3 regions of the Bradyrhizobium sp. AZCC 1719 genome follow, and region 1 is predicted to be linked to each of the others. Evidence: predicted binding sites of a transcription regulator. Region 1 holds the regulator's gene; each other region holds the start of a gene.
The links. Region 1 encodes LexA, which represses DNA repair genes until DNA is damaged. Its sites were predicted from a motif close to TGTTCNNNNTGTGTTCNG; they were not measured.
Positions count from the first base shown of each region.

Region 2: the regulator LexA is predicted to act here: its motif matches at 1,347-1,364, upstream of ruvC (crossover junction endodeoxyribonuclease RuvC).
Region 3: the regulator LexA is predicted to act here: its motif matches at 2,147-2,164, upstream of V1292_RS06345 (helicase-related protein).

Region 1 covers NZ_JAZHRU010000001.1:5,162,863-5,166,138, reverse strand. Annotated here, with positions in the region: gene V1292_RS24260 (molybdopterin molybdotransferase MoeA) at 1-573, shown strand, start outside; gene lexA (transcriptional repressor LexA) at 782-1,483, shown strand; gene V1292_RS24250 (hypothetical protein) at 1,712-2,134, shown strand; gene V1292_RS24245 (hypothetical protein) at 2,180-2,449, shown strand; partial or broken gene V1292_RS24240 (ComEC/Rec2 family competence protein) at 2,457-3,276, opposite strand, start outside.
Region 2 covers NZ_JAZHRU010000001.1:2,564,090-2,567,365, forward strand. Annotated here, with positions in the region: gene V1292_RS12095 (methyl-accepting chemotaxis protein) at 1-230, opposite strand, end outside; gene V1292_RS12100 (YebC/PmpR family DNA-binding transcriptional regulator) at 430-1,176, shown strand; gene ruvC (crossover junction endodeoxyribonuclease RuvC) at 1,395-1,922, shown strand; gene ruvA (Holliday junction branch migration protein RuvA) at 2,221-2,838, shown strand; gene V1292_RS12115 (hypothetical protein) at 2,835-3,276, shown strand, end outside.
Region 3 covers NZ_JAZHRU010000001.1:1,309,925-1,313,200, forward strand. Annotated here, with positions in the region: gene V1292_RS06345 (helicase-related protein) at 1-1,913, opposite strand, end outside; gene V1292_RS06350 (DUF3108 domain-containing protein) at 2,548-3,276, opposite strand, start outside.

The sequences.
Region 1 (3,276 bases):
GCAGAAATCATTGACCTCGGAATCGCCGCCGACACCGTCGCCGCGACCGCGGAAGGCATCAGCCGTGCTCGCAAGGCCGACGCCGACATCCTGATCACCATTGGCGGCGCTTCGGTCGGCGACCACGACCTCGTCAAGCGGTCGCTGGAGGCCGAGGGCATCGCCATGGCGTTCTGGCGGATCGCGATGCGGCCGGGCAAGCCGATGATGCATGGCAGGCTGGAGGCGATGCGGGTGATCGGCCTGCCCGGCAATCCCGTTTCCTCCTATGTCTGCGGCTTCCTGTTCCTGGTGCCGCTGATTCGCGCTCTATCGGGCCGCGATACCATCCATCACCCGCGCGAAAGCGCCCTGCTCGGCCGCGATCTCGCCGCCAACGACCAGCGCGAAGACTATCTTCGCGCCTACCTCGAAACGCGCGACGACGGCACGCTGGTCGCCGTGCCGGTGAACCATCAGGACTCGTCGCTATCAGGGAATCTCGCTGCGGCACGGGCACTTGTGATACGTCCGCCGTTCGCGCCGGCTGCCGCAAAGGGCTCGCCTTGCGAGCTGCTCCGGCTGCCGGAATGACGCCTGAACCGCGCTCCGACAGCACTTTGGGCCGGAACCGCAATGCGTTCACCTGAAATTAAGTGGTTGCGGAACACATATCGAACATATAGTGTCCGTTCATGATTTGTTTCGACTGCTAGTGTCTTTGATTGGGAGTTGGGGGACTCCGCGATCTTGGGCTCTGAAGATTCGGAACGAGACGACGCCAACCGGGGGATTGCTCGCGATGCTTACGCGCAAACAGTACGAACTTCTGCGTTTCATCAATGAACGGCTGAAAGAGGCCGGCGTGCCGCCCTCCTTCGACGAGATGAAGGACGCGCTCGATCTGCGCTCGAAATCCGGAATCCACCGCCTCATCACGGCACTGGAGGAGCGCGGCTTCATCCGTCGCCTGCCCAACCGCGCCCGCGCCATCGAAGTCATCAAGCTGCCTGAGCTCGCAGCCGCCGCCAACAGCCGCCGCGGCTTCACGCCGAGCGTCATCGAGGGCACGCTCGGCAAGCGCACGGTGAGCGCGCCGGCCGCCGAGGACGACGGCAATCGCCCGGTCGCCGTGCCTGTCATGGGCCGGATTGCCGCCGGTACGCCGATCGAGGCGCTGCAGACCCGCAGCCACACCATCAGCGTACCGCCTGACATGCTCGGCTCCGGCGAACATTACGCGCTCGAAGTGCGCGGCGATTCCATGGTGGACGCCGGCATTCTCGACGGCGACATGGCGCTGATCCAACGCAACGAAACCGCCGACACCGGCGACATCGTCGTGGCGCTGATCGACGAGGAGGAAGCGACGCTGAAGCGCTTCCGCCGCCGCGGCGCCTCGATTGCGCTCGAGCCCGCCAACACCGCTTATGAAGTCCGCATCCTGCCGCCGAACCGGGTCCGGATTCAGGGCAAGCTGATCGGGCTGTACCGCAAATACTGACCCATTATGCCGTCCGGGCCGTGACGGAAAAGAGCCCCGGCCCGTGGCCGGGGTTTTTTGTTGCACGTGTGGAACTAAGGCACGTTAGCGCGTTTGTGAATGTGGCGCAGTGCGCCAGTCGCAGAATTGCCCAGAACAGAGAAAAGGCTCTGCGCCATGTCCACTCTGATAGAGGCCTGTGCCTCCTTCTAGACACGGGTCAGCTATCTCAAACGAGGGAGCCATCCGATGTGTGACTATAGCCTGCATGCTGTGGCTACGCGGCCTGCCGAGGTCGGCGAGACGCTGATCACGACGACATTCCGCGGTACATCGACCCGCGGCTTTGCGTCGGAACGCGAGCCTGCAGTGGCGGTCTGCATGCTTCCCGGCACCGAACTGGCGTTCGCTGAGGACGTCAAATACGACAACCGGTGGATCTGGACTCGAACCACCGACTGGCGGGTCGGCAAGTTCAATCAAATCGACCCCCATATATCCGACCGTCACCATGACGCGATCGAATTTCCCGACGGAAGCCATGTGCTGGTGACGCAGCTTTGCGAAGGCCAGCGCGCGACCGTGCTGCAATTGCCGGTGGTCCAGACCGGTGGCGAACGCGCGCCGAAGGTGACGGAAGCGCCTCCGGCCGAATCGATCGTGACCGGATAAACGCCCACGCGAATACGATCCGCCGGTCCAGGCCGGCGGATCGTGGTGGTTCATTTTTCAGAACTCGGCACCGCAGGGGGGCAGTCGGTGGTCAACAAGGTTACGTGGCAAAAAGCCGGGCGCGTCACTGAGCCCGGGCGGTACATGTTCAGGTACGGCTGGCTCACCATCACGGCCGAAGATCTCGCAATCTGGCGGCAATTCCCTGACGCATCGTTCACGCTGGTCGCTCTGCCGTCGGCGCCCGACGCGCCCGAGGAATTCCATCTCGGCGCGTTCGAAATACCAGCCAAGCCCACGGTCGACGAGCACTGAAGATCATCTACTCCTCCGCCTGCAGGTCTGCCTCGGCCGGCGTGGCATCGACGCTGCGCGGTGGCACGACGCGCGGCGCAAGCACGGTGGTGTCGGCCTCGCGCTCGCCGGCTATGGCCGGCGACCACGGGCGGTCGATGCCTCTCGGCTTGACCGCCTCGACGACAAATCCCTCCCGGCTGCGCCGCAACGCCATCGCGCCCTGCCGCCGCAGTCGTTCGGCGCCGATGACGGAAGCACCGCATGCCGGCGGGGCCTGCCGCAGCGTCACAATGATTGCTGCGCGCTCGCAATCGTCCGAAAACGCCTCGGGTCTGAGCGCCTGCGCGATCAGGGCACCGCCGGCGGATTGCACCACGCAGCCAAGATCGTCGCATGAGACACCTGACGTGAGCGAGGCGTCAGCCGCGGTTCGCGCGTCCGCATCCGCCGCCAGCCACTCCTTCAAAAGAAAGACGTCCCGAGACCCCTTGCCCGCGTGCATCAAATGTAGCCGGCCATCCTGGCCGCGCACCCCGACATTGCGCCCGTCGGCGGAAATCAGGATATCCGGCTGCGGCACCCTCGCCGCCCACAGCGCCGCTGATAGTACCAGCGCCGCACCCGACCAGCGCAGCGGCGTGCGCAACAGGCCGAGCAGGATGATGCCGAGGCTCGCCGCAATCAGCGGGCCGATGCCGAAGGCCGGCACCCGGCCGACCGCGCCGGGTAACGCCGCGACCCATTGCGTCACCGCAATCATCCAGTCGATGCCGAGGCCCATGATCGCCCAGAACAGTCGATCGAAGCCGAACGGCATCGCGACGAGGCCGAGCAGGCCCGCCGGC
Region 2 (3,276 bases), 2.6 Mb from region 1:
GTGGAGAGCGTCGCAGCGGTCGCCTCGGCGCCGCCGGCGACCGAATTGGCCGCCCGCTCGAGCTGGCGGATCATCGCGCCGAGTTCGAGTTCCAGAAGTTCGAGGATGGCCTTGGCCGAGTCGCCATCGCCTGAGACGGCCTCCGTCACGGCGGCGGCCGTCTGAACCTTGGGCTGGACGGCAGGCAAAGCCGGTTCCGCCACCTGCTTTTTGAACAAACCGAAGGCCATGGGGTCCCTTAAAAGTTGAGGGCGCGTGCGAAATCCTCTCATCCGAGCATGAAATCATGGTTAACAACTGCCTGATATTTCGGCGCGCGGCAGTAGCGGCATACCCGGATGGGACGTAAATCTTTGATTTCAGCCGGTTGCCGGCCTATAAGGCCGCGCTTCACCCCCTACACCCCCGGATGAATCCAAGAGACTCCGCATGGCCGGCCATTCCCAATTCAAGAACATCATGCACCGCAAGGGCCGGCAGGATGCCCAGAAGTCCAAGCTGTTCAGCAAGCTGGCGCGCGAGATCACGGTCGCCGCCAAGCTGGGAACGCCGGACCCGGCGATGAACCCCCGGCTGCGCGCGGCCGTGATCGCGGCCCGCCAGGAGAACATGCCGAAGGACAATATCGAGCGCGCCATCAAGAAGGCGATCGGCGGCGAGAGCGAGAGCTATGACGAGATCCGCTACGAGGGCTACGGCCCTGGCGGCGTCGCCATCATCGTCGAGGCGCTGACGGACAACCGCAACCGCGCCGCCTCCGATATCCGCTCCTATTTCACCAAGTCCGGCGGCAATCTCGGCGAAACCGGCTCAGTCGCCTTCATGTTCGACCGCACTGGCATCATCGAGTACGACGCCAGCAAGGCCTCCGACGACGCGATGCTGGAAGCCGCCATCGAGGCCGGCGCCGACGACGTCGTATCCAGCGAAAGCGGTCACGAGATCTACGCCTCGCAGGAAACCTTTCGCGAGGTTGCGAAAGCGCTGGAAGCCAAGTTCGGCGAAGCCCGCAAGGCAGCGCTGACCTGGAAGCCGCAGAACACGGTCGCGGTGGATGACGAGACCGGCGAGAAGTTGTTGAAGCTGATGGACCTGTTGAACGAGCACGACGACGTGCAGAACGTCTACGCCAATTTCGAGGTTTCCGACGCGCTGGTCGCCAAGATGGGCGGGTAGGGCGCCGCGTCGCCGAGCGCTCCATATTCCGCTGTCGTCGCCCGGCTTGACCGGGCGATCCAGTATCCAGAGGCCGTGGTGATTGCGCCGATAAGCCGCGGCGTACTGGATCCCCGCCTTCGCGGGGATGACAAGAGGAGCAAGGGGCGACGACCGGGGTAGGGGATTTCCGTTCTCTTTATGTTTCGTTCATCCAGCTCTGGCGTTATCACTACGCCATGACATCCCCACCGATTCGCCATCCCGTCCGGATTATCGGCATCGACCCAGGCCTGCGCCGCACCGGCTGGGGCGTGATCGAGACCGAGGGTAACCGCCTCGTCTTCGTCGGCTGCGGCTCGGTGGAGCCGCCGGACAATCTGCCCATAGCGAGCCGCCTGCTCGCGATCCATGAAGGGCTCGCCGCCGTGCTCGGCGATTTCAGGCCGGCGGAAGCTGCGGTGGAGCAGACTTTTGTCAACAAGGACGGCGTCGCCACCCTGAAGCTAGGCCAGGCCCGCGGCGTCGCCATGTTGGCGCCCGCGATGTTCGGCATATCGGTTGCGGAATACGCGCCCAATCAAGTGAAGAAGACCGTGGTCGGAGCGGGCCACGCCGACAAGAACCAGATCGCCGTGATGCTGAAGATATTGCTGCCGAAGGCCGAGCCCAGATCCGCCGACGCCGCCGACGCGCTGGCGATCGCCATCACCCACGCCCACCACCGCCAGAGCGCGGCGCTGCGGCTGAAAGTGGCGAGCGCATGATGAGCTCCCGCCGCGTCAGGCCAAGTGAGGGAAGCACACTCGTCAGGCTCCCTCCCCCCTTGCGGGGGAGGGTTGGGGAGAGGGGTAAGCCGCGGGCTCCGATCAAAGTCGCGCAGCGACAATCTATCAACGAACGCCGCAAGATGATGCGTGAGGATACGAGTGCTTCGCCTCAGACAACTGAGCAAGCGGCACCCCTCTCCCTAACCCTCCCCCGCAAGGGGGGAGGGAACCCATTCTCCGGTGCGTCCCCAACTATTGTCGGTACCGCCATCGCCTTCGAATCCGGGACGCCCCAATGATCGGCAAACTCAAAGGCCTGATCGATTCCTACGGCGAGGATTACGTGATCCTCGATGTCGGCGGCGTCGGTTATCAGGTGCATTGCTCGTCGCGCACGCTGCAGGCGCTGCCGTCGCCCGGTGAGGCCGCGGTGCTGTCGATCGAAACCTATGTCCGCGAGGATCAGATAAAACTGTTCGGCTTCCGCACAGACACGGAGCGCGAATGGTTTCGCCTGCTGCAGACCGTGCAGGGCGTCGGCGCCAAGGTCGCGCTCGCCGTGCTCTCCACGCTCCCGCCGGCCGAACTCGCCAATGCGATTGCGCTGCGCGACAAGGCCGCGGTGTCGCGCACGCCTGGCGTCGGACCGAAAGTCGCCGAGCGCATCGTGTCTGAATTGAAGGACAAGGCGCCGGCGTTCGCCAATGTCGATCCCGCCGTGGTGCATCTGGCCGGCGCCATCGACAGCGACCGCGCACCGCGCCCGGTGACCGACGCGATCTCGGCGCTGGTCAATCTCGGCTACGGCCAGCCACAGGCCGCCGCCGCCATCGCCACCGCCTCGCGCAGCGCGGGCGAGAATGCCGAGACGGCTCAGCTTATCCGGCTGGGCCTGAAGGAACTGGCGAAGTGAGCGGAGCCACATTCTTCCGTGATGAAGCCGGGACGCTGTCGCCGTTCTGGCGGTTCGTGCTAATTGTTGCGATTTTTCTACTGATCTGGCCGCCCATTTTCGGCAACGTCGGTTGGTGGATGAAGTTTGACTTTGGCCCATCGCTCCTTGTTGGCGTGACAGTCATAGCGACGTGGTCTTATTTCTTCGCGCCCGCTGCACTATTCGCAGGCATCATTCATGCTGTTGCTGCCATCAGTTTTCACTACAATTCGGTATGGGTACCTTTGCTGACGGCTGTATGTGCAACAATCCTGATCATGGTCTCGATCTCTGCGATAGGGCCCGGACCAACGCACAGCCTGATCGATGTGCCGCTCGAAGGCTATGTCATTTTTATTGTTGCCTCACTGATAGCGTCGCTGATCTGCTGGCGCCTGACGCGCCGATTTGCGAGGC
Region 3 (3,276 bases), 3.9 Mb from region 1:
GCAATACCCGTGATGTCCTCGGCCTTCGACAGCCCGAACAGCGGCCCCAACAGCTTTTCGATATGCGTCTTCAGCCACAGATCGAGCCGCGTTTGCACGGCCTCGCGCGGCGCACCGGAGAGGCGCTCATCGGAAATGATGCGGATACGCGGATGCAGCGCATCGTCGGCCGCGACGAGTTTTGCGACCGCATCGCCGGTCCAGCGGATGGTGCCGTCGGAGGTCAGCACGAACTGATCGTCCGGCGCGGCTGAGAGCTTTTCCGCGCGCGCGTTGATCTCGCTCGCCAGCACCTGCTGGGCGGCGGCCTGCAGCGCCTTGGCGTCCGAGCCGGCTTCCGCCGCATCGGGTGCAAAGGTAAATCCATCGAGCCGGCCGATCGCGTGGCCTTCCACAATCACTTCGCCGGTCTTGCCAATTTCCGTATTCAAAACTGAGTTCTCCCGCAGGCGGCGCATCAATACACTGGTCCGCCGGTCAACGAAACGCTCCGTAAGCCGTTCATGCAGCGCATCGGATAATTTATTTTCCACCTCACGGGTGATCCCCTGCCAGTGGTCGGGGTCGGACAGCCAGTCCGGCCGGTTGGCGACGAAGGTCCAGGTGCGGATTTGCGCGATCCGGCCCGACAGCGTGTCGATATCGCCGGTAACGCGGTCGGCCTGGTCGACCTGGGCGGCGAACCATGCGTCGGGTATCCGACCTTTCTTCATCAGGAAAGCATAAAGCGTGGTCACGAGCTCGGCATGGGCAGCCGGCGCGATCTTGCGGTAATCCGGGATCTGGCAGGCGTCCCACAGCCGTTCCACGGCTGGTGCGCCGTGGGCCATTTCCCTCACCTCGCCGTCGCGCGCCGCATGATCGAGAACGCGCAGATCTTCGGCAATCGGCGCGCGGGTCAAGGCCTCGTGCCCCGGCGGCAGGGCCAGCGAGACCTGCAGCGCGCCGAGCGAAGAAAAATCCAGCTTCGAATTCCGCCATTGCAGCATTTTGACGCTGTCGAACGTGTGGTTCTGCAGCGCGTTCACCAGTTCCGGCTCGAACGGTGCACAGCGGCCGGTGGTGCCGAAGGTGCCGTTGCGGGTGGCGCGCCCGGCGCGACCCGCGATCTGCGCGAACTCGGCCGGATTGAGCCGGCGGAACTGATAGCCGTCATACTTGCGGTCGGAGGCAAACGCGACGTGGTCGACGTCGAGATTCAGGCCCATGCCGACCGCGTCGGTGGCGACGAGATAGTCGACGTCGCCGTTCTGGAACATCGCGACTTGCGCGTTTCGCGTACGCGGCGAGAGCGAGCCAAGCACGACGGCCGCGCCGCCATGCTGGCGGCGGATCAATTCGGCGATCGCGTAGACTTCATCGGCCGAGAACGCGACGATCGCAGTGCGCCGCGGCTGGCGCGTGATCTTGCGGTCGCCGGCGAATTCGAGCTGCGAGAGCCTCGGACGCGTGACGATGGAAGCGCCCGGCAGCAGCCGCTCGATGATCGGGCGCATGGTGGCGGCCCCTAACAGCAGCGTCTCGTCGCGGCCGCGCCGATGCAGGATGCGGTCAGTGAAGACGTGCCCGCGCTCGAGATCGGCCGCGATCTGGATTTCGTCGACGGCAAGAAACGACACGTCGAGATCGCGCGGCATCGCTTCGACAGTGGAGACCCAGTAGCGCGGATTCTTCGGCTTGATCTTCTCTTCACCGGTCACGAGCGCAACCGCTTCCGTCCCGGCGCGATCGGCGATCTTGTTGTAGACCTCGCGCGCCAGCAGCCGCAGCGGCAGCCCGATCACGCCCGACGAATGCCCCAGCATCCGCTCGATGGCCAGATGCGTCTTGCCGGTATTGGTCGGCCCGAGGACAGCGGTAACGCCTGCGCCGGGCGCGCGATCAGTCGCGAACGTGGAAGGAGAGAAAGCCATTCTGTACAGGTGTTTCTTTTTGGTGCTGGCGCTCAGGCCGTCATTGCGAGGAGCGCAAGCGACGAAGCAATCCATTCCTCAGCTTGCGGTGAGATGGATTGCTTCCGCCTTCGCTAAAGCTACGGCGGACAAGTCGCTTCGCATGACGGAAAACTGAGAACCCTCTTCCCTCGGCGTCAATTCGGCCGATTCTGTTTCACTTTGCGACGGTGATGCGGTCGCGGCTTAAGCTTTGGAACGAGTCTGGAACGAATCGCGTCCGAATCGCTGACTCCTCCCGAGACCCGATACGTTCACCGCAACATCTCGCGCTGAAGCGCTCGGGGCGGCACTAGATCAAGTTTACGGCGGCTCCACAAGCGACGGTTTCGGGACTAATTTCTTAAAGACCGGAGTCGAATCAGAAGTGGTCAAGAGTCAACATGATTCATGGCGATTGCATCGATTTCGTCGCGAGCGGGCTGCGCTCGCCCCTAGCGCGATCTCTCTTCCCCTCTCCCCTTGTGGGAGAGGGTGGCGCCGAACGAAGTTCGGCGACGGGTGAGGGGTTCTCTCCACGAGTCGTGCGCGCGGAGAGAACCCCTCGTCCGGCGCTTCGCGCCACCTTCTCCCACAAGGGGAGAAGGGAAGAACTTTAGTTCGTCTTCGCCACCCGTGGCGGCATCGCCGATGTCACGAACGACGTCGCTTCCAGCATCGCCAGGCCAAACGGCGTCGGGATCGTCATGCGGAAGGGAACCAGGACGCGCGTCCCCGCAATCGGCACGAACGTGATCTCGATCCGCCGTTCGTTCGCGAGATATTTGATCACGGGGCGATCGGGGATGTAGCCCGCGACGGGGTTGAAATAGATCGCGCAGACCAGCGCCGGCCCGTGATAGCCCTTTTCGGCTTTGACCGTTTCCATGCGCTTGTAATCGAGCTTGAGATCGTAGCGCATGCGTCCGTCGAAAATCCCGGCTCCGGTGCGGCAGGAATCCGGCGCCAGCACTTCGCCATTGCCGGGCACGCGCAGCAGTGAGCCTGTCATGGGATCGAGCACGCTTTTGCGGTGCGCGTCGGTGACGGGAATGCGGCCGGGATCGACCGGCGGCGCCGGGTCGATCGAAAATTCCTTCACGCCGCCATTGGCCAGCGAAATCCGGATGGTCTCGGATTTCTTCTGCGTGGTGGTGGTCGCGGTATAGGCGTTCGCCACCAGCGCGCCGTTCACGATGCGGCCCTGGCTGGCGCCGGAACCGGTGCCGCCGGAAAACGCCTTCAACAGCCCGGCCGTGCCGCCTTGCGCCGAGGCCGAAAACACATCGTCGCCGATTTCGATGGTCCAGCTTCCCTTGCCGACGGGGATGCCCGCCAGCGTCGC